2 regions of the Neobacillus camarae genome follow, and region 2 is predicted to be linked to the other one. Evidence: a T-box and tRNA genes for the amino acid it is inferred to sense, from the RefSeq annotation. Region 2 holds a T-box; the other holds one or more tRNA genes.
What was found. The T-box of region 2 lies ahead of trpS (tryptophan--tRNA ligase). A T-box ahead of a tRNA ligase gene usually reads a tRNA of that ligase, here a tRNA-Trp.
Positions count from the first base shown of each region.

Region 1 (15,699 bases), on a different contig from region 2:
CAATATAGAAAAAATAACGGTTTGACCGCTCTTCGTCGTGACATAACCTGATAAGGAACGCACGGTGGAAAGCGACCCTGTCTTTGCTTTAACTTTTCCCTGTACGTCTGCCGTTTTCAACCGGTTACGCAAGGTGCCGCCGACCATTTTATCGCTAGCCCCGGCAATCGGCAATGAATGGAGGTAGGCTGGAAACCACTTGGAGCTTTGCACGGAAAACAACAGCTGTGAAAGCTGATTGGCCGGTATCAGGTCCACATGAGAAACACCCGAGCCATCCCTTATGACCATTGTATTGGGATTTAACCCGAACCTCGTTAGCTCTTCATCCAGCACCTCAATCCCTTTTTCCCAGCTCCCCTCGCCCTTGACCACTTTTCCCATTTCCTTGATTAACATTTCCGCATGGGTGTTATTGCTTAATTTCATAAACGGGACCAGCAGCTCGGACAAAGGCATGGAATGATGTGACAACAGCATCACCGCCGCCTCTGGCACCCTCCCTGTTTTGGTTTTCCCGGTTACATGAATCCCGTGTTCGGCCAACGATTGTTTAAAAAGAGCCAGGGCGTAGCGGGATGGATTCCAAACCGCCACCCATTCTTTTATAGGTTTTGAACCAATAGGCAGGGTGCCGTCAATCACGATGGTGTTTTTAGCATGCTGCCGCTCAATGGTGATTTTCTTTTTCCCATTCCCATCAACCGTTTCCGTACGGTTCATAACTTTTACATAATTCGTTTTTGGGGTTATGTCCACGGAGACCTTATCTCCAGGTTTTGATCCAGGCCGGATTACCACCTCGACAGCACCCGCATCATAATCCCTAGTAGGCGAAGCTGTCAGTGCGGAAATTTGCGCGCCATAATAAGCGGTTTCATCACTCCAAGGAAGGTCGAGGGAATAACGGACATCATCATACCAGGTATCATCACCGACCAGATTGCCTTTAACCTGTTTAATCCCCTGCTTCTGCAGTTCCTCCGCCATCTTATCAAAATCAGACTGCATCAATGTTGGGTCGCCTTTTCCTTTAAGATAGAGGTCCCCCCGGAGGACTTTTGATTTAATTGGACCATCCCGGTACACTTCGGTTGGAAAAGTATAATCCTGCCCTAAAACATTGAGGGCAGCGGCCGCTGTTAACAATTTCATATTAGAGGCCGGCCGCAGGCGGACATCTCCGTGATGTTGGTAAATCAGACTGCCATTGCCTGCGTTTCGGATACTGATTCCTACAATTGCCCCTTGCCAGTCCGGACCAGCCACCATTTGATTGATTTTCGTTTCGAGGGTTCCCTCCGTTTCAGCATGTGCAAACGAGGGTCTTAAGGAAATGTTTAAAATCGTGTAAATGGTAAGAAATATAATAAACCATTTTTTCATCGAGGATTCTTCAGCCTTTCTTGGTATATAATGAATTTACGACCGAGCCCGGTCAGGTCTATTACTTTTATATTCCCATTAGGCTAATAAAAATCCCTTATTTCGCATTTAATCTATCATTAATAAGAGTTCACAATAAGACGGACAATTTGGTCCTCCACTTCCTTAGCCTTTTCATCATCAAGCAAATTATTTAGCATAATGGAAAAGATGAGTGTTTGTCCGCTTTTTGACGTAAGATAACCTGATAATGTGCTGACGGTCGTAATCGTTCCTGTTTTTGCTTTTACTGTTCCTGTCAAATCCTCCATCCGGTTACGCAGTGTTCCCCCCACTATTTTTTCACTTTCTCCAGCAACTGGTAATGAATGCAGATAAGCAGGAAACCATTTTGCCGTTTGTACCGCGAAAAGTAGTTGAGAAATGTGATTCGACGAAACTAGGTTAACATGGGAAATGCCGGACCCGTCTCGGATGACCATTGTCTCTGAGTTAACGCCAAATTTTTGGATTTCTTCCGTTAACACTTCCAACCCTTTCTCCCAGCTGCCTTCCCCTTTTACGACTTTTCCCATTTCCTTGATAAAAATTTCCGCATGGGTGTTGTTGCTTAATTTCATAAACGGTATCAGCAATTGCGACAATGCTATCGAATGGCGGGATAATACCAGCTCGGCACTATCAGGAACAACACCGGTCTCGAAGTTCCCTGACAATTGAATGCCGTGTTCTTCCAATGATTGTTGAAAAAGCGTCAGGGCAAATCTTGTTGGGTCCCAGACCGCAATCCATTCTTTCTGTTCCTCAGAACCTGAGGGCAATGTCCCTTTTATTAAAATGGTGTTTTTGGCATGTACCCGCTCAAAAGTAATTTCCGCTTCCCCATTTTCAACCGTTACGGCCTGATTAACGATCCTGACATAATCGGTATTGGGCGCTATTTTTACGTCGACATGGTCTCCAATTTTCAGACCGGGAGTTAGCGTGATTTCCACCGCACCGGCATCATAATCTGCAGTCGGTGACGCCGTTAAAGCGGAGATTTGTGCTCCATAATAAAACGTTTCATCGGTCCATGTCAGATCTTGTGAATAACGGACATCGTCATACCGGGAATCATCACCGATTAAGTTCCCGGCAATCTGTTGAATGCCTAGATATTGCAATTGTTCCGCCATTCTATCAAAATCAGCCTTGAGCAATGTCGGGTCACCTTTTCCTTTCACGAAAAGATCCCCCTTAAGGATATGATTATGTATTGGACCCGTGCGATAGATCTCTGTTGGGAAGGTATAGTTTTCCCCTAACACATTGAGAGCGGCAGCGGCAGTAAACAGTTTCATGTTCGAAGCTGGCCGCAGCCGTATATTCCCATGGTGCTGATAGATGATTTCCCCGCCTGCCGTGGACCGGATAGTAATCCCCGCAATAGCCCCCTGTAAATCGCCACAAGTATGCAGAAAAGAATTCAGCTGTCTTTCAAGTATTTCCTTGTTCATATCCTCATCTATAAAACTAGAAGTTTCCATCTAATCCTATTCCAGCCTTTCGCTTTTTCTCCAGTTTACCATGCCCAATGCGGCACTGAAAGGATATTATCTGTATTGTTTGAATACTTTCTCCCTCGTCATTTACTTACAAATATATGGTCCCGGCCAAAGGCCCAATTTTGCGGTGCCGGCAGGCTGATTTGCCAAAAAGTTGTTCCGGATAAGTTGTATAAATCCATCAATCGGTATTTTTCTATTAAACTACGGATATCCTCAAACCAAACAATATGTTCTTCCGTCCCCCGCCAATAACGAAACCATGGGGACTTGTTGGCAGCGTCAAATTGAATTCTAGAACCAGTGGAAATAGCCAAATTCTGGGCTGCCAAAACGGATAAGGCAGTGGTTGTATTCGAATTGGCCACCTTATCATAGCCATATAACGCTATTGCAACCATCAGCTTGGATGGAGGTATTTGCGTCAGCGAATATTGTATGACCTGTTCCATCCAGGGAATCGGGGCAATTGGGTCAGGGGGGCCACCAGGATATCCGTAATCGATGGTCATGACAGCTACCAGGTCTGCTGCCCTGCCAATTGCGGCATAATCATAGGCACCTATTATTCGGTTTGTAGGGATATCCTTTGTTTTAGCATGAACATTAACATGCAACACCAAGCCTTTAAGCGCTGATTTTAAATCAGCTAAAAAGGTACTATAATCATTACGCCTAGCAGGTGGAATAAATTCAAAATCAATGCTCACACCGCCGAAGCCTCTTTGCTCTGTCAAATTGACAATACTGGCGATGAGGTTTGCCCGATAGGCAGGGTTCCCCAGCACATCCCCTGCCAATTGAGGTTTAAAATTTCCGCCTGTATAATTACGGATCATTAATAGTGGGGTAATATTCAATTGTTTGCATCTTGAAATAATCAAGGAATCTTCTATTTGATTATAGGCATACCCTTGCGATGTAAAGGAATAGGCCACAATGGCAAGGTACCTCAACTGACCGGATATAGCGTCTAATGCAGAAGGGACTGTGTTGGCTGCTGAGGGGACAAAGAACCCGAGAGTGCTTAAGGATAGTTTGAGGGGTGATGGTATGTTAATTACTTGTCCAATGGAAAGTAGTTTCGGATCAATACCGGGATTCGCCGTTAAAATAGCTTCAGTCGTTGTCTGGAATGTTTGGGCCAGTTTCGCAACTTGGTCACCCGTCTTAATTTGATAAGTGCGCATAAACAACGTGTTATCCGGTAAATAAAGTGACAGCCCTGGAACCAGGTTTGTCGATGGCAACCCATTTGTACTTATAATGGTTTGCTGTGATACTCCATACGTATTGGAAATGGTATATAAACTTTCCCCGGCACCCACCACGTGAACCGCCATATTATCAGCCCCCTTATATTCATCATATGGGAAAATGGAATTATTATACTTTTGCCCCATTTTTATAAGCAAAAAACCACGCTGACGTTTCAGCGTGGTTTTTGCCATTAATATTCATCATTGTACCAATACTTTTTATATTTGGCCCTATAGCAGGCATCACAAATAGGAAACGGATGATCCCATGGCAGCTTTTTTCCGCAGTTTCTGCATTTTTTCACGAACTTCCGTATATCCGTTCTTAACCGTTCCTGTACTTTGTCACTAATTTCAAGACGCAGCCGTTCCCAATACATGGCTTCCGTCCGCTCGCCTAAGCGATATAAAAATAACAAATGAAGCCCGATCGCCTTATAACTTAGCTCCAGTTCTTCCAAACTGCCTTCTTTGACCACCGGTTCTGGCAGATCCCTTCCTTGGACAATCGCATACATGGCCGATTCCCATTGATTCATCAATGCCTGTTCATTTTGGGAAAACGGCAGATGCAAAAATCCATACAAATCCATTAAAGATAAGCGTGCCTCTATTTCTGTACCGGCAATTCTCTCGTATAGCTGTTTTTCTTCATTCAAGGATGCTTTTTTGGTTCCTTTAGGACTTTTGAATTTTTCCCAGAGCTCAAAAAATGTAGCCAAATCGTGATAATACCGTTGAAACCGCTCAAACACCCCATTCGTCGGGGCAATAGCAAATGTAAGGACCGGTTTGTCCTCCTGGAGAAGTAAATTCCGCATTTTTTTTATATCACTTGTAAAAGCCACCTTACCGATATCATAAATTCCTTTCCTTCCGGCGCGGCCAGCGATTTGTTTCACTTCCTGAGAGGTCAACAGCCTTCGTCTCGTGCCATCAAATTTTTCATTTTCCAGAAAGACAATTCTGCGAATCGGAAGGTTTAAGCCCATACCAATAGCATCTGTTGCCACAATGACTTTGGTTTTTCCAGCATTAAACAGCTCAATTTGTTTTTTCCGCGTTTCCGGAGGCATGCTGCCATAAATCATGCTGACGGAGTGGCCGTCATTTTGCAGCCGTGACGATATTTCAAGCACACGCCTTCTTGAAAAACAGATAAGGGCATCCCCTTTTTTTACATGCCTAATATGAAATTCCTTATTTTCCACTTCAAGCGGGGTATCTCGGCTATATTCATTAATGACAATATCAGAATCCCCCAGCAACTCGAGCAGCATCGGTTTGGAGTTCCAGCTGCCAATAATATGGACTTCCTCGGCATTTGCTTTGGTAATCGCTTTATACCAAGAGAAGCCCCGGTCTTTGTCGGTGATCATTTGAGCTTCATCAATTACAACTACTTGATAGTATTCCTTTTCATGGAACATTTCCACCGTACAGGAAATATGGCTGGCCTCCGGAATAATTTTTTCCTCTTCACCTGTTTTTAACGAACAAGGAGTCCCTTCGGCATTCAGCTTGTCATAAACCTCTAAGGCAAGAAGCCTTAATGGGGCGAGATACAACCCGCTTGCGGCCTGCTTCATTCTCTCCAAAGCATGATGGGTTTTTCCGGTATTGGTTTCACCAATGTGCAAAACATAATGAATCTTCCCCCTGAGTGATGGGTCATATTCTTTCCCGAAAATGTCACGCATCATCCGTTCTTCTTCTACTTTTCTTCTCTGCAACTCGGCCAATTCTTCGGCCCGTCTTTTCTCCTGCTCCCGGATATCCTGTTCCAATATTTCATGATGGACTTCAAGGTCAAATGTCACCTCAGCCAGTCTCAGCAGATCATTAAGGTATTCATCTTGAAGGTCTTCAAAATAATATCCCGAAACATCATATAATAAATCATATATGGTGCCTCTCACGAAGGATGCGGTTAGCGGTTCCTGATTCATTTCCGCAAATTCCTGCCGTAACTCTTCCGGAAGATTCTCCAGCACCTTTTCAGGAATCAACTCCGATATGTAATCAGAGATTAAGCTCTCATAAACATAAAAGTAGGTCTCATATTCATAGTAGCTTCTGCCCCAATCCAGCGTCGATTGGATTTCTCCTGTCAGTTCCTTTAAAAACTGCCCCAGCGTTCTGTATGCCCCAGGATTTAATGGACCTTCTCCGGTTAAGTTCTCCTCTAATGCGGCCGGATCAATCGTTTGAAACTTAATATTATTTTTAAAATCGGCAGCCAATTGTTTGGCAGCAAAATAACGAATATATAAATAAAATATCTGATAGTTGTCCTCCATAATGCGAATTGCCATCTTAACCAACTTATCCTGAAGGAGCGATTTTTTCTCCATCAACACTTTCTGCGTTTCCCGCACTACAAGGGCATCTTTCGCCTTCTGGAATCGTTCGCGCCATTCTTCGTCCTTGCCAGTAAGAAAATCGGTAACCCAGGACAGTGGATCAAAGGGCTGATACGTCCTCATTTCATCGCGAAAAAGCTTATTGATCAGCTTTCGGTCTACCCCTTGCACGTCAAAGCCCTTCTCGGTTAAGTATTGTTTTTTTTCGCTTTTTGGGACATCATTGGTTGATTTGTTCAGCCACACATTAATCCATATTTGCTCCAGATATTGGCCCCTGTCCGCCAAGTATTGTTCAAAAGCCGGTACTATTTCCTGTTTTTCTAGATAGCGGTCGATATCTTCTAGCACTTTCATTTTCGTATGCTCTACCGCCTGAGGGTAGATCACCGTTAATTTGCCCATCCCTTACCCCTCCAGTTCTTTTGACATTTTCATTCCCTTTTGCCTTAATCTTATGTATAATGTTCGTATAGAAGCGCATATAGTAAAAAAGACCGAGCAGAAGACAAGGGAAAACCGCTCGGCTTTGCAATAGCTGACTTCCCATGATTGGGGATCGGCGAAACAGTAATCCACCTCTCATGCTTGCCGGCTCAAGGGTGGATTATTTTTTTCGGTGAAACGACAGTACGGTAACAATGAGACTGGCGAACGAAACCGCAAACATCAATCCCTGATAGACTGTCAAAAGCATCACCTCCTTCCTGACAGGAGATGTGCCCCACCCTTGAAAAGTCCTATTCTATTGCATGTTACATTATAGCATTGAATTAAAAATCGAACAAGTGTTCCTTACAGATTATTCCTCTCACAATACCGTCTGACCAGTTCCTCGATTTGGTCCGGTTCAGGGAATTTTCCCGAAAACTCGAAATTGATCTCCTCAATAAACTTTTCTTTATTATAGACATGAATTGCCCCATTTTGTTGAATGACACTATATTCCGGCACAAAGCGGTACCCATTCCTTTCAATGGCCCCCATATCGTTATTCCTCATTTCGAAATTTTTTTATAGTATAAGCAAAATGGAGGGCGCTAATCCGATTTTGAACATACCAAAAAAATGGAACGGCACCAGATGCACCGTTCCATCCATTATTATGCTGTTGTAAAAATTTCTTGCTGATTTTGCTGATGTCGAATGGTTGCTTGTGCCGCGGCCAGACGTGCAAGCGGCACCCGATAAGGCGAGCAGCTGACATAATTCAAGCCCGTTTTATAACAAAATTCAATCGAGCTCTTTTCCCCCCCATGCTCACCGCAGATACCCGTTTTTAAGGAAGGTTTGGCCAGCCGGCCAAGCCGCACGCCTGTTTCCACCAGCTTGCCGACCCCCTCTTGGTCTAGCACCGCAAACGGATTTTCCGGGAGTACTTTTTGTTCTATATATGCTTGAAGGAATTTACTTTCTGCATCATCTCGGCTAAACCCGAAGGTGGTTTGTGTTAAATCATTCGTTCCAAATGAGAAAAAGTCCGCTTCTTCGGCAATTCTGTCAGCTGTCAGTGCGGCACGCGGAATTTCAATCATGGTGCCAATCGTGTAGTTAAATGTCCTTCCCTTTTCTTCTTGCACCTGCAATGCAGCATCCACCACCAACTGGCGCATTTGTTTAAGCTCATTCACATGACCCACAAGCGGAATCATTATTTCCGGCTGTACTTCCATCCCTTTTTCGGCCAATTCGGCCGCGGCATAGAAAATCGCCCTGGCCTGCATTTCATAAATTTCTGGATAGGTCATGCCCAAACGGCAGCCGCGATGGCCAAGCATGGGATTGAACTCATCCAATTGCCGCACCTTTTTCAACAGCTGCTCTTTTTGCTTCAATTCCGGCGATTGCGGGGCTAAAATTTGGAGCCTGGTAACCTCTATCAGCAGCTCCTCTTTATCCGGCAGGAATTCATGAAGAGGCGGGTCTAATAACCGAATAGTGACAGGGTAGCCTTGCATCGTTTCAAAAATCCCCTCGAAATCCCCCTGCTGCATGGGCAAGAGTTGGGCGAGTGCCTCCATTCTCTCTCCATGATTATCTGCCAAGATCATTTTTTGAACGATGGGGATCCGCTTCTGGTCCATAAACATGTGTTCCGTTCGGCAAAGACCAATCCCTTCAGCCCCAAATTCGAATGCCTTCCTGGCATCCTCTGGATTATCGGCATTGGCACGGACCCCGATTTTCCGTTCTTGGTCCGCCCACTCCAATAACAGCTGAAATTCCGCGGATAGCTCTGGGTCAATCATGGATATTTCCCCCAGCATGATTTCACCGGTAGTTCCATCAATTGTAATGGTCTCCTGGTAATTAACCACTGTATCTCCTACCTTAAATTGTTTAGCTTTCAAATCAATTTTTATGGCTTCACAGCCGCAAATACAAGCTTTCCCCATACCACGGGCCACAACGGCGGCGTGGCTGGTCATCCCGCCGCGGCTAGTCAACACAGCTTGAGAAGCAACAATCCCATGAATATCATCTGGAGTCGTTTCTGGACGGACAAGAATGACCTTTTTCCCCTCATTGCCTAATTGTTCCGCTTCGTCTGCATCAAACACAACCTGGCCGGTTGCCGCTCCTGGTGATGCCGGGAGGCCCTTAGCCAAGACTTTCCGGGTAACCGTGTCATCAATCCTTCGGTGCAGCAATTGGTTTAACTGGTCGGGGTCGACGTGAAGAAGGGCAGTTTTTCTGTTAATAATTCCTTCTTTCACCATGTCAACGGCAATCCGAATCGCCGCTTGGGCTGTCCGTTTGCCGTTCCGTGTTTGCAGAATATATAGCTTTCCCTTTTCAACCGTGAATTCAATATCCTGCATTTCCTTGTAATGCTGTTCCAAGCGATGGCTGGTTTCTGCAAATTGCCGGTAGACCTCAGGCATATCTTCCTTTAAAGCGGCAATGGGCTGTGGTGTGCGGATACCTGCCACAACGTCCTCTCCTTGGGCATTGATTAAATACTCCCCGTAAAGGACCGGTTCCCCGGTGGAAGGGTTTCTGGTGAATGCCACACCCGTCCCGGAATCACTTCCCATGTTTCCGAACACCATACTCTGAATGTTGACGGCTGTTCCCAGATGGTCCGGTATTTTGTTCAGCCGGCGGTATACGATCGCCCTCTGGTTATTCCAGGAGTCAAACACTGCATTAATCGAAAGAAACAGCTGTTCTTTGGGTTGTTGCGGGAAGTCTTTTCTCGTATGCTTTTTGACAATGTTTTTATAGCCGTCTATCACTTCCTGCCAATCTTCGGCGGTCATTTCTGGGTCAGAGGAATAGCCTTTTTGTTCCCGTTTTTCTTCCAATAACTGTTCAAAATAATACGTATCGATATGGAGCACAACATTGCTGAACATTTGGATAAACCGGCGATATGAATCGTAAGCGAACCGCGCATTATCTGTTAATGCCGCTAACCCCTTTACGGTTTCGTCATTTAATCCCAGATTTAAAATGGTATCCATCATCCCAGGCATCGAGAACACGGAGCCGGAGCGAACAGAGACGAGCAAAGGGTTCTTGGGATCGCCCAATTTTTTCCCCATTTTTTCTTCCAGGCGGGCTAATGCCTCCAGAGTCTGTTGTTCTACTAATCCAGGGACTGTTTTGTTAGATTCATAGTAAGCATTACATGCCTGTGTGGTAATGGTAAAGCCATAAGGAACAGGTAATCCAATCCGCGTCATTTCCGCCAGGTTTGCCCCTTTTCCCCCCAAGAGATCCCGCATTTTTCCATTACCCTCATGAAATAAATAAACAAATTTCCCCACCATAACTAACTCCTTTCCTTTTTTAAAATATCCAGAATCAAACCGGCCGTTTCTTCAATTGCTTTATTTGATACATCAATAATAGGACAGCCTACGCGTTTCATAATTTTTTCTGCATAATCAAGTTCATCAAGAATTCTCTGGTAACTGGCATAATTGGCTTGTGAAGCCAGCCCTAAGGCTTTTAATCTCTCTTTGCGGATTTCGTTTAACTTATCCGGTGCAATAATCAAACCAATACAGTTTTTCCGCGGTATTTGATACAATTCTTCCGGCGGAGGGACCTCAGGAACTAATGGGACATTGGCCACTTTAAACCGCTTGTGTGCCAAATACATCGACAGTGGCGTTTTAGAAGTCCGAGACACACCGATGAGCACGATATCCGCCTTTAAAAAACCGCGTGGGTCCCTGCCATCGTCGTATTTAACCGCAAATTCTATCGCTTCAATCTTTCGAAAATACTCTTCATCCAATTTCCTCATCAGTCCTGGGCGGTGATGCGGCGGTTTATGAAACCTTGTCTCAAATGCATTCATTAGCGGGCTGAGCAGGTCAACGGCTGTAATCCCTTCTTCGGCTGCCCTTTTGTCCAAATAATCCTTTAAATCCGTAATAACAATCGTGTAGGCTATTATCGAGTAATCTCTTTTTGCTAAAATAAGCACATCTTCGATATCTTCAATATCCTCCACATAAGAGCTTCGGCGGATTTCTACCTGACCACCGTTAAATTGCGTTGCTACTGCTTTTACCACAAACTCAGCTGTTTCCCCGACGGAGTCCGATACCACATAAACCACTTCTCTTTGAACCAACTGCAGCAACTCCCTTAGACTGATTTACCTTCCATAATTTCCAAATAAGCTTTGGTAATCGTAGTTTTGGTAATTCTCCCCAACAACGAATATGTATTTTTCCGCTGATTCACTTCCTTTACAACCGGCAAAGAATCGACATGATAATGGATCATTTTTTTTGCCGCTTCGAGTAACGACTCTTCGGGAAAAATGGTAATGATATTCGGCATTCGTGTCATGATGACACTAACCGGCAGTTCTTGCAGGTTTCTATTGCCCAGGGCTGCCCGGAGTAAATCTTTACGCGAAATCACACCAGCCAAATATCCCTCGGTATCGACTGTATACAAGGTGCCAACGTCTTCTAAAAAAAGCTGAACAATTGCGTTGTAAACCGAAGTAGATTTTTCAACCACAATCGGATGTGCTTTAAAATCCGATACTTTCTGATGGATCAATTGCCTAGCTTGCTGTTTTAGGTCATTTTTATCACTATAATAATAGCCAACACGGGGTCTTGCCTCCAGACTACCAGACATCGTCAAAATGGCCAGGTCCGGCCTTAAGGCAGCTCTTGTAACGGAAAGCATGTCAGCAATTTCTTTCCCCGTAATTGGGCCCTTTTGTTTTACGATTTGTAAAATTTCATCCTGGCGTTTGCTGAGTTTAATAAATACCACCCCCCTTTAGTTCATTAATGATAATATATTCATTTACTTTAGAGTAATTATGCTATACTTAATTACATTTAGTATATACTATTTAACTGGAAACGGAAACATAAAATTTTAAAATTGATGAAAGATCACAGGTATAAAAAAATATCCCGCCTTCTTAGGCAGGATACTTGACTACTTTTGGCAATTCGGGCAATAAAACGTCTTTCTTGAGGAAACCATTTGTTTAACAATGACTGCCCCGCACCTTGGGCATGGCTGACCCTCACGATCATATACTTGACAGTGACCGTTCACTCCACCGGTTTTGGTATCCCCTTTAAAAAGAGGATTCTCCATATAACCTCCTAGCTTGATGCCCTCAAAAAGCACGGCCTTCATGGACTGATATAACTTGTTTTTTGCCTCCGCTTCGAGATCATCGATATCTTTTACCGGCAGAATCCCCGCTTCAAAGCAAATTTCAGCCGAATAGCAATTTCCGATACCGGAAACAAACTCTTGATCAATTAAAGTTGTTTTTAATCTGCCATGTTTCGTGTTTAAGCGGTTAGTGAACTCCATAATAGTAAAACTTGGATCCAATGGTTCCGGGCCTAAATGAGCCAATTTTCCCTGGACCTCCGGCGGGGTATAAAGGTGCAGGTACCCCAACCTGAGACCGATAAAATAAAGGTGTTCATTCCCAAAGGAGAGACGAACCTGGATTGTTCGTTTTGGCTTATCCGCCTCTTGGCCGAAAAACATCCAACCTCCCAGCATAAGATGCAATAAAAGGACATGGCCATTTTGCAAATGGAACAGCAGATGTTTGCCCCTTCTGCTGACACTTAGCACCTTTTGTGAGGAAACTGTATTTTTAAACAGTTCAGGATTAAGGTTAACCGATTTATCGCGATTGATTTCAACTCCAGTGATGGTTTGGCCCATGATTCTATTATTTAAGTGGATTTTGTAGTTTTCCATTTCCGGGAGCTCAGGCATTTAGGAACCTCCAATATTTTTTCTTTAGAATTTCCCAAAAGCCTTCCAATTAGCGAGAGAATTAGTGGAAATAACATGAAGATGGATGTATGGCTGCCTTATAACACGAAAAAACCGAACCCTAGATGGGTTCGGTTTTTATGAATTAGTGGGCCTAAATGGACTTGAACCATCGACCTCACGCTTATCAGGCGTGCGCTCTAACCAGCTGAGCTATAGGCCCTTATTTATATTGGTATATGGCAAAAGTAAAATGGCAGGGGCAGCAGGAATTGAACCCACACCAAAGGTTTTGGAGACCTTTGTTCTACCTTTAAACTATGCCCCTATATTATGGTGGAGGGGGACGGATTTGAACCGCCGAACCCTGAGGGAGCGGATTTACAGTCCGCCGCGTTTAGCCACTTCGCTACCCCTCCAAATCATTGGAAGACAAGAGGAATTCGAAACCCAAGACATAAGCCAGTGGCTTTTTAGGACTCAATCCTATATCCGGACTTACGTAATCTTTCAAAAAAAAATAGCCTAAGCTAATTTGGTAGCGGCGGAGGGGATCGAACCCCCGACCTTACGGGTATGAACCGTACGCTCTAGCCAGCTGAGCTACACCGCCAAAACTTTAGTTTATAGAGTCTAGCGGGATGGAACCGCTGAACTCTTGCATGCAAAGCAAACACTCTCCCGGTTGAGCTAAGACCCCAGAATATCGGGAAAACAGGATTTGAACCTGCGACCCCTACGTCCCGAACGTAGTGCTCTACCAAGCTGAGCTATTTCCCGTAAAACAGGATGCCGAGGACCGGAATCGAACCGGTACGGTAGTCACCTACCGCAGGATTTTAAGTCCTGTGCGTCTGCCAGTTCCGCCACCCCGGCAATTGGAGCGGAAGACGGGATTCGAACCCGCGACCCCCACCTTGGCAAGGTGGTGTTCTACCACTGAACTACTTCCGCGTTTTACATAAATTATGATGCGGGTGAAGGGACTTGAACCCATACGGTATTACTACCACTAGAACCTGAATCTAGCGCGTCTGCCGATTCCGCCACACCCGCGTGTTTAAAATTTTGTATTTAATTGAAGGATCATTCCCTCAAAACCGGGTAATCAGAAGAAACTTGAGTAAAACGAGTCTGCTTTATTAGACAAGTAACGCTTCGGCAGCATAAGCATTGCACTAACAAAAAGCGATAGCTTTTTGTAGGAGGCCATACGCCGCTGACCGTGCGCTTCCGCTTTTCTTATTGGTTAAGTCCTCGATCGATTAGTATCAGTCAGCTCCACACGTCACCGTGCTTCCACCCCTGACCTATCAACCTGATCATCTTTCAGGGATCTTACTAGCTTGACGCTATGGGAAATCTCATCTTGAGGGGGGCTTCATGCTTAGATGCTTTCAGCACTTATCCCGTCCGCACATAGCTACCCAGCGATGCCTTTGGCAAGACAACTGGTACACCAGCGGTGCGTCCATCCCGGTCCTCTCGTACTAAGGACAGCTCCTCTCAAATTTCCTGCGCCCACGACGGATAGGGACCGAACTGTCTCACGACGTTCTGAACCCAGCTCGCGTACCGCTTTAATGGGCGAACAGCCCAACCCTTGGGACCGACTACAGCCCCAGGATGCGATGAGCCGACATCGAGGTGCCAAACCTCCCCGTCGATGTGGACTCTTGGGGGAGATAAGCCTGTTATCCCCAGGGTAGCTTTTATCCGTTGAGCGATGGCCCTTCCATGCGGAACCACCGGATCACTAAGCCCGACTTTCGTCCCTGCTCGACTTGTAGGTCTCGCAGTCAAGCTCCCTTGCCTTTACACTCTGCGAATGATTTCCAACCATTCTGAGGGAACCTTTGGGCGCCTCCGTTGCTTCCCTAGGAGGCGACCGCCCCAGTCAAACTGCCCACCTGACACTGTCTCCCATCCCGATAAGGGATGCGGGTTAGAATTTCAATACAGCCAGGGTAGTATCCCACCGACGCCTCCACCGAAGCTGGCGCTCCGGCTTCTCAGGCTCCTACCTATCCTGTACAAGCTGTACCAAAATTCAATATCAGGCTACAGTAAAGCTCCATGGGGTCTTTCCGTCCTGTCGCGGGTAACCTGCATCTTCACAGGTACTATAATTTCACCGAGTCTCTCGTTGAGACAGTGCCCAGATCGTTACGCCTTTCGTGCGGGTCGGAACTTACCCGACAAGGAATTTCGCTACCTTAGGACCGTTATAGTTACGGCCGCCGTTTACTGGGGCTTCGATTCAGAGCTTCGCTTTGCAGCTAACCCCTCCTCTTAACCTTCCAGCACCGGGCAGGCGTCAGCCCCTATACTTCGCCTTGCGGCTTCGCAGAGACCTGTGTTTTTGCTAAACAGTCGCCTGGGCCTATTCACTGCGGCTTACCGAGGCTATTCACCCCAGTAAGCACCCCTTCTCCCGAAGTTACGGGGTCATTTTGCCGAGTTCCTTAACGAGAGTTCTCTCGCTCACCTTAGGATTCTCTCCTCGCCTACCTGTGTCGGTTTGCGGTACAGGCACCTTTTATCTCGCTAGAGGCTTTTCTTGGCAGTGTGGAACGAACTTCGGTACTCTATTTCCCTCGCTGTCACAGCTGCCTTACGGTGAACGGATTTTCCTATTCACCAGCCTAACTGCTTCGACGCACATAACCAGCAGTGCGCTTACCCTATCCTCCTGCGTCCCCCCATTACTCAAACGATAAAGAGGTGGTACAGGAATATCAACCTGTTGTCCATCGCCTACGCCTTTCGGCCTCGGCTTAGGTCCCGACTAACCCTGAGCGGACGAGCCTTCCTCAGGAAACCTTAGGCATACGGTGGATGAGATTCTCACTCATCTTTCGCCACTATACCGGCATTCTCACTTCTAAGCGCTCCACCAGTCCTTACGGT
Region 1 is NZ_JBUCKX010000003.1:441,245-456,943, forward strand. Features, by position in the region: gene dacB (D-alanyl-D-alanine carboxypeptidase/D-alanyl-D-alanine endopeptidase) at 1-1,386, opposite strand, end outside; gene dacB (D-alanyl-D-alanine carboxypeptidase/D-alanyl-D-alanine endopeptidase) at 1,506-2,915, opposite strand; gene ACY8D0_RS17365 (glycosyl hydrolase family 18 protein) at 3,014-4,276, opposite strand; gene ACY8D0_RS17370 (DEAD/DEAH box helicase) at 4,384-6,960, opposite strand; gene ACY8D0_RS17375 (YbxH family protein) at 7,351-7,542, opposite strand; gene ppdK (pyruvate, phosphate dikinase) at 7,659-10,328, opposite strand; gene ACY8D0_RS17385 (pyruvate, water dikinase regulatory protein) at 10,334-11,146, opposite strand; gene ACY8D0_RS17390 (transcriptional regulator CcpN) at 11,161-11,808, opposite strand; gene mutM (DNA-formamidopyrimidine glycosylase) at 11,980-12,789, opposite strand; tRNA gene ACY8D0_RS17400 (tRNA-Ile) at 12,939-13,012, opposite strand; tRNA gene ACY8D0_RS17405 (tRNA-Trp) at 13,044-13,117, opposite strand; tRNA gene ACY8D0_RS17410 (tRNA-Tyr) at 13,124-13,208, opposite strand; tRNA gene ACY8D0_RS17415 (tRNA-Met) at 13,326-13,402, opposite strand; tRNA gene ACY8D0_RS17420 (tRNA-Ala) at 13,417-13,489, opposite strand; tRNA gene ACY8D0_RS17425 (tRNA-Pro) at 13,496-13,569, opposite strand; tRNA gene ACY8D0_RS17430 (tRNA-Leu) at 13,580-13,665, opposite strand; tRNA gene ACY8D0_RS17435 (tRNA-Gly) at 13,669-13,743, opposite strand; tRNA gene ACY8D0_RS17440 (tRNA-Leu) at 13,762-13,845, opposite strand; rRNA gene ACY8D0_RS17445 (23S ribosomal RNA) at 14,035-15,699, opposite strand, start outside.
Region 1: it encodes a tRNA-Trp, which carries the amino acid that the T-box ahead of trpS (tryptophan--tRNA ligase) is inferred to sense. The anticodon was not compared.

Region 2 (15,699 bases):
GGTACGAACAGCTTCCCCTTTCAACATTAAGTGCGTATCCCTCCAAAATCCAAATTCCGGATTTCTGCCAAGATACTCGTCGCCAATATTGAGTCCGCCAACAAAGCCAATGTTCCCATCAATCACGATAATTTTACGATGATTACGGAAATTAAATTTGTTATTTAAAAAAGGAAGTCTTACTGGACCAAATAATACTGTTTCTACTCCCGCATTTTTTAATTCACTAATATATGCTTTGGAAAGCTGCCAAGACCCCACAGCATCATACATAAACCGAACTTTAACACCTTGGCGCGCTTTTTCCATTAACACATTTTTTATTTCCTGACCGATTTGGTCATGGCGGACAATGTAATATTCCATGTGAATGTGGTGTCTTGCTCTTTTCAACTCCGTCATGATATGGCTAAAGGTTTCATCCCCATTGGTTAAAATCTTTGTTTCCGTATCAAAAGAAATTGGGCTATTCCCCAGTTTTTGGGCCAAGATAAATAATTTCCCCTGGTGTTCCCCCATTAACTGCTGCTTTTCTTCACTTCTTGGGTCATCATCTCCCTCAACCGTTAAAAATGCCTGCTTATCAAGAAAGTACTTTTTGCGGAACATTCTCTCTTTGCGATAGCTTCTTCCGAATAGGAGATAGAAAATAAAGCCAACCAGCGGAAAACTTCCAAGCACCACAAGCCAGGTAATGGTTTGAGTGGGATGACGGTTTTCCAAAAAGATGACAAAGCCAATAAAAATAACGGAAAGCGAAATGAGCACACTCAAAAAACCAAGCACACCACTTTCCAGCCGGTCTTTAAACAAAAATAAGAGGATTGTTAACACCATTAAGTAAAGTAAAACCCTTACAGTGTTTTTCAGTGTCCATCACCTACCAACAAGGATTCACATGAAAAGAATATAACCGAAAGTAAAAAACCGATTTCAACAGAAATCGGTACGTTAGTCAATTAAAATGTTTTCGTAATTCTGCAAAAACATTTTCAGCGATTATTTCTTTGCCGTATTCTTGAATTCGATGTATGGTCAACTGTGTTTCGTACCCGTATTCAAGCAGAATACTCAAAATATCATCTATCTCATCTTCACCAAACAAATCTTCAGGGAATTCTGTATATAAATAATATTTACCTTCAAAGAAATATAATTTTGTTAATAAATCATCTAAACCTGACCGTTTCGATAGCATGATAACATCTTCAAAATCTTTAAATGCTAGGATGAATTCTAAAGTATCTTCTTCAAGCATTATTTCGTCATCGTCAGAGTAATTCGGATGAAAATGCTGATCCAAAAGCTCCTCAATTTTTTCATCCATAGGCAGGTCTTTTAGTTTTTCATTAGGGACAGGAAGTTCAAATTTCTGGCCGTCCTTTGATATTTGTGCTTTGGTCACAAGAATCTCGAGTCCTTTATCAAGGGCTTGAACCTGAATCCATAATGGACCTTCCACAGCAAACTCTTCCTCTTCATGGACCTCATCCATCATTTCCCAAAAAAGTTCTTCACTTCTTTCGCGATTGTACCAAATTTCCTCGCGGTCAAAGCCTCTTTCTTCTATATCAACATAGGAAATATAAAACTTAACAGTATTTTCATTGATACGTTCGATTTCCATCTTCACCTCTCCCTTCCATTGTCCATATTGAAGGGACTAAATACCCCCAAGCAGATAACGCCTATAGCATTTACTCTTATAAAAAAGTTTATTCCCAATAACACCTTTTTTATGAATAAATACTCTTGTACTTTATTTTATGACAAAAGAAGTAAATAGGGAAATAAAAAAGTTCAAAATAACAAAAACAATCATTTATCCTAAACCACGAAAAGAAATGCAGTTATTTATCACATTCCAGGGGGGGCACCCCCGCTATATATTCCTTTCATTATATCAAACCCAAAGAAAAATCACAAATAAAAGCTACATAAAAAGGACTCCCAAATGGAAGTCCAAAGCTTTATTAATTTACCATACGCTGTGCTTCAAGGAGTTGATAAGTTCTTACTTTCCTAGGCAAGAAGCGACGGATTTCGTCTTCGTTATATCCAACCTGCAATCGTTTTTCATCAATGATGATCGGACGGCGAAGCAGTCCAGGATTTTCTTTTATTAATTTAAATAAATCCTGAAGTGGCATTGTATCCAAATTAACGTCTAATTTTTGAAATGTCTTAGATCTGGTGGAGATAATTTCGTCTGTTCCATCCTCTGTCATGCGCAAGATTTCTTTTATCTCTTCCATTGATAAAGGTTCAGAAAAGATATTTCTTTCTTTATATGGGATTTCATGCTCTTCCAACCATGATTTTGCTTTCCGACATGATGTGCAACTTGGTGAGGTGTATAGTGTTACCATCCATCTTCACACTCCTCTAAATTTTACGATGCTTACGATATATTAGGTTATGAAATAATAAACTTGTTCTAAATAAATTAAAATTATTATAAATAAGGAATTTATATCATAGATTATACACCACTGTTTCAAAAAAAGATATGCTTTTTAAAAAATTTATCAGTTCACAAAATATCACGGTAATAGCATTGTAGTCATTAATTAGACGAATATTTCTTATAAAAGTTTCACGAATTTTCGATTATTTACCTTGTATCTTTAAAAGAGTATAGTTTTATTGAAAGATTATTCGTTATTTATTAGCGTTTTTCTGTGGGTCATTGTCCTAATTGCTGATTTTTTCATAATCATTGTTTATGCCCAGTATTATGAGTATAATAAATGGTATATTTGAATTATCAATTAATCATCGTTAATGAAAACGCATACAATTGGATAGTCCTGTATTTTTTGTTTTCCTCTTTCCATCAGGTGAAAGTTCTTTTAAAATAAGAGGTAGGGGAATGTCTATTAGTACGAAAGTGATTATTGAAAAAGTGAGGGATGTTCATGGCAAGCTACATAGCCGATTTACTCGTTGTTGCAGTGTTAATTATAGGAATTACCGCCATCATGGGGGTACTGACAAATGGCATTGGAAAAACCTTATTCTCCAGGAATCGTCGTAGTGAATTTGTAGACCAATCAGCAAAATTCCAAACAGGTTGGAAAATGGTTGGCGGTAAAAAAATTAATTGATATCCATTCATTAAAGCAATTAAAAAACGATCTCAACAAGAGATCGTTTTTTAATTTTATTACTTGGCTTGTGCTTGATAAAGTTTGAACTCTTTTTCAGAACAAAGTACAAAATGCCCAGGAGTCACTTCTCTAAACTCAATAGACTCGTTGTCTTCATATTGATGACTTGCAGGGTCATAACTTTTACGTTTCCGTGTTCTCTCACTTATCGGATCCGGTGATGGAATTGCGGATAATAAGGATTGAGTATATGGATGAAAAGGGTTTTTATATAACTCATCCGCAGGTGCAAGCTCCACCATTCTGCCAAAATACATTACGCCAATCCTGTCACTAATGTATTTTACCATTGAGAGATCGTGGGCAATGAACAAGTAGGTTAACTCCTTTTCCTTTTGCAGTTGCTTCATCAAGTTAACAACTTGGGCCTGGATAGAAACATCTAATGCCGAAATCGGCTCATCCGCGATGATAAATTCAGGCTGTACAGCCAAGGCCCGCGCAATTCCAATCCGCTGCCGCTGGCCGCCAGAAAATTCATGCGGATAACGATTAGCATGTTCTTTATTTAACCCGACAGTTTCGAGAAGCTCATAAACTCTTTCCATCCGTTCTTGGTTCGTTTTTGCCAAACCATGGATGTCTATTCCTTCAGCAATGACATCGGCAATCTTTAATCGTGGGTTTAATGACGCATATGGATCTTGGAAAATCATTTGCATCTTACGATTGAAGTCTTTTAATTCTTTTTTGGATTTTTTCCCGTGGACATTGACACCATCATACAAAACTTCACCGCCGGTTGCATTATACAATCGAATGATTGTACGGCCAGTTGTGGACTTTCCGCAGCCTGATTCCCCTACAAGCCCCATAACTTCACCCTTATAAATATCGAATGATACGTTATCAACTGCCCGAACTTCATTGGGTTTGCCAACATTAAAATATTGTTTTAAGTTTTTTATCTCCAGCAATTTTTTCTGTTCTGCCATCTATTTCCCCCCCTTTACTCCAACGTATTGATTCTGCCGTCTCTTAACAGCCTCCGGCGGTTCTACCTTTGGAGCATCCGGATGCAGCAGCCATGTTGCTGCATAATGGGTATCAGAAACCTTAAAGAAAGGCGGTTGTTGCTCCAAATCAATTTTCATTGCGTATGGGTTTCGTGGTGCGAATGCATCACCTTTCGGAGGATCTAATAAGTCTGGTGGTGTCCCGGGTATAGAGTATAACTCCTCGTCATCCGTATCCATATCCGGCATTGAACTAATGAGTCCCCAAGTGTATGGATGCTGTGGATTATAGAAAATTTCATCTGCCGTTCCGATTTCTACTATCTTCCCGCCATACATAACCGCAACACGGTCGGCCACATTGGCAACAACACCAAGGTCATGAGTAATGAAAATGATGGATGTATCAATTTTCTTTTGCAGGTCTTTCATTAATTCTAGTATTTGGGCCTGGATGGTTACGTCCAATGCTGTGGTTGGTTCATCTGCAATCAAGATTTTAGGATTGCATGCCAAGGCAATCGCGATTACCACCCTTTGTCTCATCCCACCGGAAAACTGGTGCGGGTATTGATTGACCCGAATCTCAGGCTTTGGAATCCCAACGAGTTTCAATAATTCGACTGCCCTTTCCTTTGCGGCATGCTTGCTCATATTTTGATGTTTGATTAACGGCTCCATGATTTGATTCCCGATTTTCATTGTCGGGTTCAAGGAAGTCATTGGGTCTTGGAAAATCATCGAAATATCATGACCGCGGATTTTTTGCATATGTTTATCGTTCAGTTTCGTCAAATCTTTACCATCAAAGAGAATTTCTCCGCCTTTAATCTCTGAGTTATGTTCAGGAAGCAGACGCATGATGGCTTTCGTTGTAACCGACTTACCTGATCCGGATTCTCCAACAATGGCTAAAGTTTCACCTTTAAACAAGTCAAAATTAATCCCCCGAATCGCTTTGACTTCCCCTGAAAAAGTATGGAACGAAATATTTAAATCTTTTACTTCTAGAATTTTCTCCACTGCCATTCACCTCTCTTCTAATCGCGCATTTTTGGATCAAGTGCGTCACGCAAACCATCTGCTACCATATTAAAGCACACCATTATTAAAGCAATCATAATGGAAGGAATAATCATTTGATAAGGAAAAGCAATCATTGATTTATAACCGCTCTCTACCAAAGACCCCAAAGAGGCATGCGGCTCTTGCAATCCTAATCCAATGAAACTTAAAAATGCCTCAAAGAAAATAGCATTTGGGATAGAAAACATTGTGTTGATAATAATGATACCAAACATATTTGGAATCATGTGCTTGAAAATGATAGAAATATTTGATGCCCCTAAAGTTTTGGAAGCCAAAACAAACTCTTGGGCTTTGAATTTTAGTACTTGTGCCCGGACGACACGTGCCATACTTGTCCAACCAGTAATCGTCAAAGCGACAATAATTGGCAGGATTCCCGGTTTCAATACGAGAATCATTAATACCACAATAATTAGGTTTGGAATACCGACAATAATCTCGATAATCCGCTGCAATATACTATCCGTCTTACCGCCCACATAACCTGAAACAGCACCATAGGTTACACCAATTAACATATCAACTAAAGCTGCCATAAAGGCTATGAATAATGAAATTTGGGTACCTTTCCAAACACGGGCAAATAAATCACGGCCCAGGTTGTCAGTGCCAAACCAGTAATAAGCGTCAACTTTCCGAACTTCATAAGCATTATACTCTGTACCATTTCTTCTGGTTAACGTACCATCAAACGGCAGCCAATGGACATTTTCCAAACCTTGGATTCTTGGCGGCAAGTTATTGTGTTTCGTATTTTGTGTATCATACTCATAAGGTGATAATAAAGGTCCTACAAATGCCATGATGATTAATAGAAGGAGAATAACCATACAGACAACGGCACCCTTATTTTTTCGAATACGGAGCCAAGAGTCCTGCCAAAAGTTCAGGCTGGCTTTGGCAATTTTTTCACTTTTAGAAGGATCAACATGGGCAGGTTCAAACATGTCTTTTGTAATCACAATATCTTTATTCGTCATTTAGTTTCCCCCCCCAGAAAGTCGAATACGTGGGTCGATTATTCCATACAGAATATCAACCAGCAATGTGACAGCCACAAATAACACAGCAAACAAAATATTTGTACCCATTATTACCGGATAGTCATTCATGTTAATGGATTTAACAAATTGCTCCCCAATTCCTGGAATCCCAAATATTTGCTCAATAACAAGTGAGCCTGTCATTAAGCTTACAGCCAAAGGACCTAAAACCGTCACAACAGGAATTAAAGCATTTCGCAATGCATGCTTGAGACTAATTTGCCAATAGCTGGCACCTTTAGCTCTTGCTAATGTAATATAATCAGATCCTAATACTTCTACCATTTCAGTCCGCATAAATCTTGCTGAAATGGATAACGGGAACATAGCTAACGCTATGGAAGGCAGAATCGTATACTCCGGCCCTTTCCAGAACATAACCGGAAGCCAGCCTAGTTTAACAGAAATATAATACTGAAGTAACCCAGCAAAGATAAATGAAGGTATGGATTTACCAACAACAGCGACAAAAGTAGATGTGTAGTCTACCCAAGTATTTTGTTTCAGTGCTGCAATAACCCCAAGCAATATACCAACTAATCCACCAAATATCATGGCTTCCAAACCTAAAATTGCGGAAGGGCCTACTCGGTTAGCGAGAAGTTCAGTTACCGGGGTATTATCAAACTGAAAGGAAACTCCCAAATCCCCCTGAATCATATTCTTCATATACGTAACATATTGAACAGGTACGGGATCATTCAGACCATATTTTTGAAGCAAGATATTTTGTTGTGCTTCTGAGAGCTTTTCAAAATTGTTAAATGGACTTCCAGGGATTAGTTTCATGAGGAAAAAAGTAAATGATGCAACTATAAATAGAGTGATAATCATATAAATAATCCGTTGCAAGATATATTTTGCCATCACCTGCACCTCCTAAATTAGTATAAAATTCGTCATATTTCGACAATTCTCTTACAGGTAAAAAGAGAGTATATCTAAATATACTCTCTTTTTTATTAGATTAGCAATAGTTACTATTCTGTAATTTTAATCCATTGGTAACTATAGTCTGGACCAAACGCATGGTGTGCAAAGCCTTTGACTTTTGGATTAATTAACAAGTTAACGGAACGTTGATAAAGTGGTGCAATCGCTGCATCATCTTCTAACAAAATCTTTTCAGCATCTTGCAATGCTTTCCAGCGCTCTTGGCCTTGTAGATTTTCGTTAGCATCTTTGATTAACTTGTCAAATTTCGCATCGCTGTAGCTCATATGGTTCTGACCGCCGCCAGTTACCCATAAATCCATGTAAGTCATAGGGTCAGCATAGTCTGGTCCCCATCCGCCCATTAACAAATCGTAATCTTCAGCGTCTTCACGAGCGATACGGATTTTGAACGGAACACTTTCAATGTTAATTTTCAAACCAGGAAGTGTTGTTTCTAATTGGTCTTTAATAAACGCATCACTAACTTTTGAAGTTTCGGTATCTTGACCGACATAAGTGAATGTTACTTCTTTTTGACCAAGTTCAGAAAGTCCTTTTTCCCAAAGTTCTTTTGCTTTCTTCTTATCAGTGCTCAAATAAGTATCGGTTGTTGCACGGAAGTCTTTGCCATTTTCATCAAAAGAGAAGCCTTTTGGAACAAGATAGTCTGCAACGACTGAACCGTTAGCTAATACATCATCAACCAATGCCTTTTTGTCAACTGCTAAAGCAATAGCTTTACGGATGTTTTGATTTGCTAAAGCAGGATTCTTTTCATTCATTTTTAACCACCAGATGGATGGCTCTTGGTATTGAAGCAATTCATCTGATCCTTCAAATTGAGAAAGAATGGCAGCTTGTGCAAGTTTTGGTGTAATGTCTGCTTCACCTGCAGTAAATGCATTTGCAGAAGCTTGTGGATCTTTCGATACGTTAAAGTTCACTTTATCTAAAGTGACATTTTTTGCATCCCAGTAGTCAGCATTTTTTTCCAGTGTCCACTCTGATCCAGTCGGGCCGTCCCAATTGGCAAGTTTGAATGGACCGTTATATAACACGTGCTCGGAATCTTTTGCATAGTCAGCGCCTTGTGCTTCAACATACTTTTGGCTTTGTGGATAGAACAATGGGAAAGTTAGATAAGATTCAATATATGGAAGCTCTCTTTCTAACGTAATTTCCAATGTATAGTCATCAACCGCTTTGATACCTAAAGTTTGTAAGTCTTGATCTGTTACTTTATCGCCTTTTTCAACAATTTCGCTAGCGCCTTTAATTTTACCTTCCATGAAGTATGCGCCATATGGAGCAGCTACTCGCGGATCGATAGCTCTTTGCCATGCGTAAACAAAGTCTTTTGCAGTAACAGGGTCACCATTTGACCATTTTGTGTCTTTTTTCAATTTAATCGTTAATACAGTTTTATCATCATTGTATTTAGGCATATCGTCAGCTACACCTGGAATAACCTTTTGGTCTGGATCCAAACGATATAAACCTTCATTTACTGCATTGGCCACCGTAAAAGTAAGTACGTCTTGACCCATGACAGTATCCATTGTAGGAATTTCAGCTGACTCAAGAACATTCAGTTCCTGCTTGGCAGCAAGCTTTTCTTCTCCGGCTTTTGAGCCTTTAGTGTCTTTACCTTCATTTTTATCACCGCCTGAACATGCTGCAAGGAACATGCTAAGAACTAGTGATATTACTAGAAGTAGTGAAAGTTTTGATTTCTTCACTTATAGACCTCCCTTTTCTATTATTCTGAAAAATTACTACATTCTCTATTATACATATTTTCATCTTCTTGTACATTACTTTTTTAAAATTAATTTACACAATAGCAACAATTGTAATGTATAGTTTACCATTTATTGTGTTATAATTTATTTTTATAAAGTTGTTTTTTGTTCATTTTTCTTGTTATATCAATGTTTTGGAGGCTCTCATGTGAAAGGCAGACTCAGGAAATATGTCATCATTTTAACAATTATTCAGGCATTAATATTTTCATTTTCATACCTGCGTTACCACGATATAACCATTCTAAGCTATATCAATATATCTTTTTATTTTACATTTTTCTTTTTACTCTCGTCTTTATTAATTTTCACCATACAAGGCGGATTTTTTGATGTCATTGCCAAGTCCTTTAATTTTGCTTTTTCAAGAGGACATGCTAGAAGAAGGTTTGAAGAAATTCCCTCTTTATCCTCCATGGTGACAATCCAATATAAACCGCTCCTTGCATATGGCATCGTGACAGGTGGACTCATGCTGGCAGCCCTGCTTGTTTATTATAATTGACCAACTTGCATCTAAATATGTAATTCTATATAATGTCTTTAGCAAAATGGATTATCCAAAAGCGATGACAAAGAGTAGTACGTATTGAACATTCGTTTTACAGAGAGTTTGTGGCTGGTGGGAACAAACACGAAAGACTTTACGGAATGGACTTTGAAGCTTCTTTCTGAAACCTGAAACATAGTTAGTAGGAAAAGACGTTTCCTTGCGTTAAAAGGAGTTCGGGCCTCTAAAATTCACATTTTTTATAGGCACCGAAGCAAAGTGACTCTTCATGAGTAATTAGGGTGGTACCGCGAGCCATTCGTCCCTATATGTTTTCGGGATGGATGGTTTTTTATTTTTATAAGGAGGAAAAATAAATGAAAACGATTTTTTCAGGCATTCAGCCAAGTGGAACGATAACACTTGGGAACTACATTGGAGCCATGATGCAATTCGTCGAACTCCAACATGAATATAATTGTTTCTTTTGTATTGTCGACCAGCATGCCATTACCGTCCCTCAGGACCCTGCTACACTTCGAAAGAACATTCGAAGTCTGGCCGCATTATATCTTGCAGTAGGAATTGACCCTGAAAAGGCAACCTTATTCATTCAATCCGAAGTGCCGGCACACGCCCAGGCGGGATGGATTATGCAGTGTGTTTCCTACATAGGGGAACTCGAAAGAATGACTCAATTTAAAGATAAATCTGCCGGTAAAGAGGCGGTGTCAGCCAGTTTGTTAACCTATCCGCCATTAATGGCAGCTGATATTCTTCTGTATAATACGGATGTTGTTCCAGTAGGCGAAGACCAGAAGCAGCATATGGAATTAACCCGTGATTTAGCTGAACGGTTTAATAAAAAATACAGGGATGTCCTGACCATTCCGGATATCCGCCTTCCTAAAATTGGCGCAAGGATTATGTCCTTACAGGAACCAACGAAAAAAATGAGCAAGTCTGATCCTAATCAAAAGGCCTTTATCACCCCGTTGGATGAGCCAAATCAGATTATCAAAAAGATAAAAAGCGCTGTAACGGATTCAGAGGGAATTGTAAAATATAATCCTGAACATAAGCCTGGTGTTTCAAATCTTTTGTCAATTTACTCCATCTTGGGCAATAAATCTATTCCTGAATTAGAAGAAATGTACCAAGGTAAGGGTTATGGGGACTTTAAAGGAGATCTGGCTGAAGTCGTCGTTAATGTATTTAAGCCCATACAAGAGAAATATTACAATCTGATTGAATCAAGTGAACTTGACGATATCTTGGACCGCGGTGCTGAACGGGCAAATCAGGTTGCAGGCAGAACTTTGAAGAAAATGGAGAATGCCATGGGCCTTGGACGAAAGAGACGGTTATAAAACAAAAGCCTGTCACCCTAACGATATGTGATACATAACGTTAGGGTGCAGGCTTAATTTACTTTCGGTCCATGTTCCATTTCCCATAGCTTTTCAAAAAATGGTTGTCCTTTAATTATATTTTCACAGAACATTTCGTGTCGTTTGGTCCACCCGAATTTAATTTCTTCATATAACTGTTCCCATGCATCGGCAAAGTTCAATTCTTGTATGCTGGAATAACGCTCTGGGCACCATTCAGTAAACCAGTAACGAATCTCGGCTTCATTTTTGGAAGAGAACAATTGATCAAGTGCCATAAACAACAGTTGTTTTAGCTGTCTCTCTTTTCTTGTCAATCCCAGCATTAAATCAGGTTCCGGGGAAAGAATATGGAATTCTTTTTCTTTGCCCTGGGGCATGAAAGGATAGATCTTTGGCTCATGCGTCCCAATCATTTCATAAACCAATTGTTCTTGCCTAGGTATTAATCTGCTTTTTCGTATTGGAATCGTATAACCGATGGTATCCACAGCTAAAATACCGACTCCATCGGTTACCACAAAGCAATATTCAAGTTGGATTCTCTCGTGGTTTTTTCGCAAGTAAGCTTTTTGGTAAACATCATCCAACAGCTGAGGAGGCAGTTCCGACAGGTCATTTTCAATATACTGAAATATATCCGGTTCGACTTTGAGCAGCGGAACTTGGTCAAGTAACTCCACACCGTCATCCTTACGCCATTCATGAAAGTGGCATACATTGTAGCCATTCTCTTCCCCTTCAAACCAATTTACCCAAACATCATGAAGATATAACATATAATCCCTCACTTCATTGGTACTGTTTGTCAATCAGTATGGGCAGACGTAAGTTAAATTATTCCTCTATATATATTTTGCTCCAAACGTTGTGATTTAGGGACTTTTTACCTATTAACATTTTCATATTATAGAAGTGTCTATAATGCCGGAACCAAACTAGACCTATGATTTTTCATTCAATTATCTGTATGCAAGATATTTCGATGATGGGGCCGTAAAACTTTGTTTTACGGAATAGCTTTCATTTTCATAAAACTTTTGAACAAGATGATAGCCAATTGCGTAACCAAGTAAAGGGGGAACGCCACGTCCGCCGAACAATAGCTCATCATGAATTGGCTGATTTTTACTTTTATCCAATTGCTTTTTTATATAGCGGTCCCAATACACATCCAGTTCTGCTTTTGAATACATATGGCACCAATCCGCAAGATAGTTTTCACCACAGTGTTTTAATACCGCGTACTCAGCAAGGCCTTCAATAATAATTGAGTCAAGCAATGTATAGTTTTCTTGTTTTTTATTTTTTCGATGAAGCCTGCATACATGGTGGTATTCATGGACTAGCAGTGCTTCTATTTCCTTCCCGTCATCATATTCCGACAGGAAAAGAAACATTTTATCCGGAAACGACACACCGCCTTTATCTTTATCCCCTTTTCTGGCAAAAAGGCCTCCTCTCTGGTTTAACGGAAACAGTAAAACTGGGATATCCGGCCCCGCCCATTTCTGTTTATATTTATTAAACAAGTCTTCTACCCGATTCCATGCTTTATAATCCATCATTTTATTGAAATTGTTTCTTGTATTCCATGAAGGCCTGTACATGCCAAAGTGTAATAGTTGTTCATAGATTTCTCCGGTTTTTTGTCCGATGAAATATGGTTTCAAATTTTCACAAATCTTAAGTGGATGTTCAAAATTCTCCTTTAACCATTGATCTGTCCGCACGATTCCCATTTTGGCACCTCAATTTTAAAACATATCTACTCTATTCACATTTTATGTGTAGTTTTTAAATGAGGTTCTACTTCTTTTCAAACGAAAAAGGACCAAGCCAGAGCTTGGTCCCAAGGAATTTTATTCATACTTTTTTAAAACAATCGTGGCATTATGGCCACCGAAGCCTAATGAGTTGCTCATTGCAGCCTTAATTTCTTTTGGCCGGGCAGCATTGGTTACGTAATCCAGGTCACATTCCGGATCTGGAGTCTGGTAATTCATTGTTGGCGGCAAGATGCCGTCTTTTAGGGCTAATGCGGTAAAAATGGCCTCAACACCACCAGCGGCCCCGAGAAGATGTCCTGTCATTGATTTTGTTGAACTTATTGCTAACTTGTAAGCGTGGTCCCCAAATACCTCTTTCACTGCAAGTGTTTCAAATTTATCATTATATTCGGTGCTAGTGCCATGGGCATTTACATAATCAATGTCGCTTGGATTAAGCCCCGCATCCTGGATGGCCATTTTCATCGCTCTTGCCCCGCCTTCACCACCAGGAGCCGGTGCCGTAATATGGTAAGCATCACCAGTAGCTCCGTATCCAACGATTTCGGCGTATATTTTAGCCCCCCGGGCCAATGCGTGCTCTAATTCTTCCAATACGACAATCCCGGCGCCTTCACCAATAACAAATCCATCGCGGTTCTTATCAAATGGCCGGCTGGCAGTATTCGGGTCTGGGTTTGTCGATAGAGCCGTATTTGCGCAGAAGCCAGCAACCGACATTCTAGTGATAGGGGCTTCGGCCCCACCGGATACCATTACATCGGCATCGCCGCGTTGAATAACTTTAAATGCATCCCCGATTGAATTGGTTCCGGTTGCACATGCTGTTACTGTACAAGAATTAAATCCCCTTGCCCCCAACACAATGGATACTTGTCCGGTTGCCATATCAGGGATTAGCATCGGCACAAAAAACGGGCTTACCCTCTTATAACCGCGCTTTTGAAATATTTCAAATTGTTGTTCAAACGTTTCCATACCACCTATTCCCGACCCGATCCAAACTCCGACACGGTGGGAATTTCCTTCATCAATGGTCAGGTCGGCATCCTTAACAGCCATGAGTGAACTGGCGACTGCAAATTGAGTAAACCGGTCCATTTTCCTTGCGTCCTTTCTATCCATAAACAATTCCGGATTGAAGTCCTTTACTTCCGCAGCAACCTTTGCCGGATATTCATCGGCATTTACTCTTGTCAGCGGTCCTACTCCGGACTTACCTTCCAAAATCCCTTTCCATGTTGTTTCAACATCATTACCCAGCGGCGTGACTGCCCCCACACCTGTTACCACGACCCTGCGTTTTTCCATGTCCACATCTCCTTTATCTACTTTTGACAATTGTCTTGTTGAATTATGTCTTATCATGAATCTTTTTAATAAAAAAGCAACAACCGGACATAAGCCGGCTTGTTACTTACCCCAGCGGATAGCAATTGCTCCCCAGGTTAAGCCCCCACCAAACCCGACCATGACAATCAAGTCATCATCTTTGATTTTGCCGGCTTCCAACTCTTCCACTATAGAAATAGGAATCGAGGCTGCGGAGGTATTTCCATATTTATGGACGGTTTTTGACATTTTTTCTGGCGGGAGATCCAGCCTTTGCCTCGATGCTTCCATAATCCTGATATTAGCCTGATGGGGAATCAGAAAGTCAACGTCCTCTTTTCCTAAACCAGCTTTTTCTAAAACATGAATACAGCTTTCTCCCATTTGCCTTACAGCAAATTTAAACACTTCTCGGCCGTTCATAATGATATATTCGTCCTGATACAGGTGTTTTCCTCCTGTACCGTCTGCACCAAGTTCAAATGAGAGAATCCCGCGATCTTCCGAAACAGATCCGATGATGGCCGCGCCGGCTCCATCACCAAAAAGGACAGCTGTATTCCGGTCAGACCAGTCGGTAATTTTGGAGAGCTTTTCAACTCCGACAACCAAAACATATTTATACGTTTTGGACTCAATGAATTGCTTTGCCGTTACAACACCATACATAAAACCGGCACAAGCTGCACTAATATCCATTGCAGCTGCGTTCCAAGCACCCAGCCTTTCTTGAATCTTACAGGAAACGGAAGGGAATGGTGTGTCTGGTGTAACAGTCGCAACTAATATCAGGTCAATCTCTTCCGGCGTAATTCCTGCATCTTGAATGGCCTTTTGTGCAGCAGCGAAGGCCATGTCCGATGTATCCATATCATCCGCTGCAATCCGGCGTTCTTCAATGCCTGTTCTCGTCCGAATCCACTCATCTGACGTATCCATCATTTTTTCTAAATCAAAGTTTGAAACTACTTTCTCGGGTAAATATCTTCCAATGCCAACAATACCTGCTCTCATTATGCCAACTCCTTTTATATTTTATCGGACGGGTACCATCGAATATTAATATCAATTATTATGACTTGGTACTAATTTTATCAAATTGATTCCTGTTTTAGCAACTGTTTCATTCCATTACCTATCCGCTAATATCCATTCCTTTTAAGAAAATATTCATATGTTAAAGTAGAAAATTGTTCCTGGAGGTTTGATTAATTTGGAGGAGACTGAATCACCATTGCAAGATAAACAGGAAGAAGCATTCGTCCCTGAGGAATCAAATGATGCAGAAGGACATCATAGAATCGATCCTTTTACTGCACTCATGTTCGGTCAGCAAAGATATTCCCAGCCGCATTTTGAGTTATTCCCTGATAGCCACCCTTCGCAAAACCCGCCGCCCAATCAGCAGGGGATTGACCTAGATCTGTTGTTGTATCACATCGATACATTAGTGGAATCTGTAAAAGGATTTAAGCCATTATTAGATAAGGCCTATCCCTATGTACAAAAGTATATACTCAAGAAGTAAAGCTGCTGAATCGTATCAGCAGCTTTTCCCTTAAATCTTCATAGTCTTCGATAAGAGCGGTACTAAAAATTAATCCTTTGAACGGAGCCCTATTAATCGGTTTGTATGGTCTCGTTGTCTGGCAAGAGACTCTGTAATCGATGATGGGGTCTTAACAGGCACACTCACCACA
Region 2 is NZ_JBUCKX010000001.1:585,907-601,605, reverse strand. Features, by position in the region: gene cls (cardiolipin synthase) at 1-870, opposite strand, end outside; gene mecA (adaptor protein MecA) at 956-1,627, opposite strand; gene spxA (transcriptional regulator SpxA) at 1,974-2,369, opposite strand; gene ACY8D0_RS02890 (hypothetical protein) at 2,919-3,107, shown strand; gene ACY8D0_RS02885 (ABC transporter ATP-binding protein) at 3,167-4,105, opposite strand; gene ACY8D0_RS02880 (ABC transporter ATP-binding protein) at 4,106-5,149, opposite strand; gene opp3C (oligopeptide ABC transporter permease) at 5,167-6,195, opposite strand; gene opp3b (oligopeptide ABC transporter permease) at 6,196-7,125, opposite strand; gene ACY8D0_RS02865 (peptide ABC transporter substrate-binding protein) at 7,239-8,933, opposite strand; gene ACY8D0_RS02860 (DUF3899 domain-containing protein) at 9,145-9,501, shown strand; T-box leader at 9,557-9,816, shown strand; gene trpS (tryptophan--tRNA ligase) at 9,864-10,856, shown strand; gene ACY8D0_RS02850 (YjbA family protein) at 10,910-11,656, opposite strand; gene ACY8D0_RS02845 (DUF2268 domain-containing putative Zn-dependent protease) at 11,840-12,619, opposite strand; gene fabF (beta-ketoacyl-ACP synthase II) at 12,740-13,978, opposite strand; gene ACY8D0_RS02835 (beta-ketoacyl-ACP synthase III) at 14,081-15,013, opposite strand; gene ACY8D0_RS02830 (hypothetical protein) at 15,213-15,527, shown strand; gene ACY8D0_RS02825 (hypothetical protein) at 15,597-15,699, opposite strand, start outside.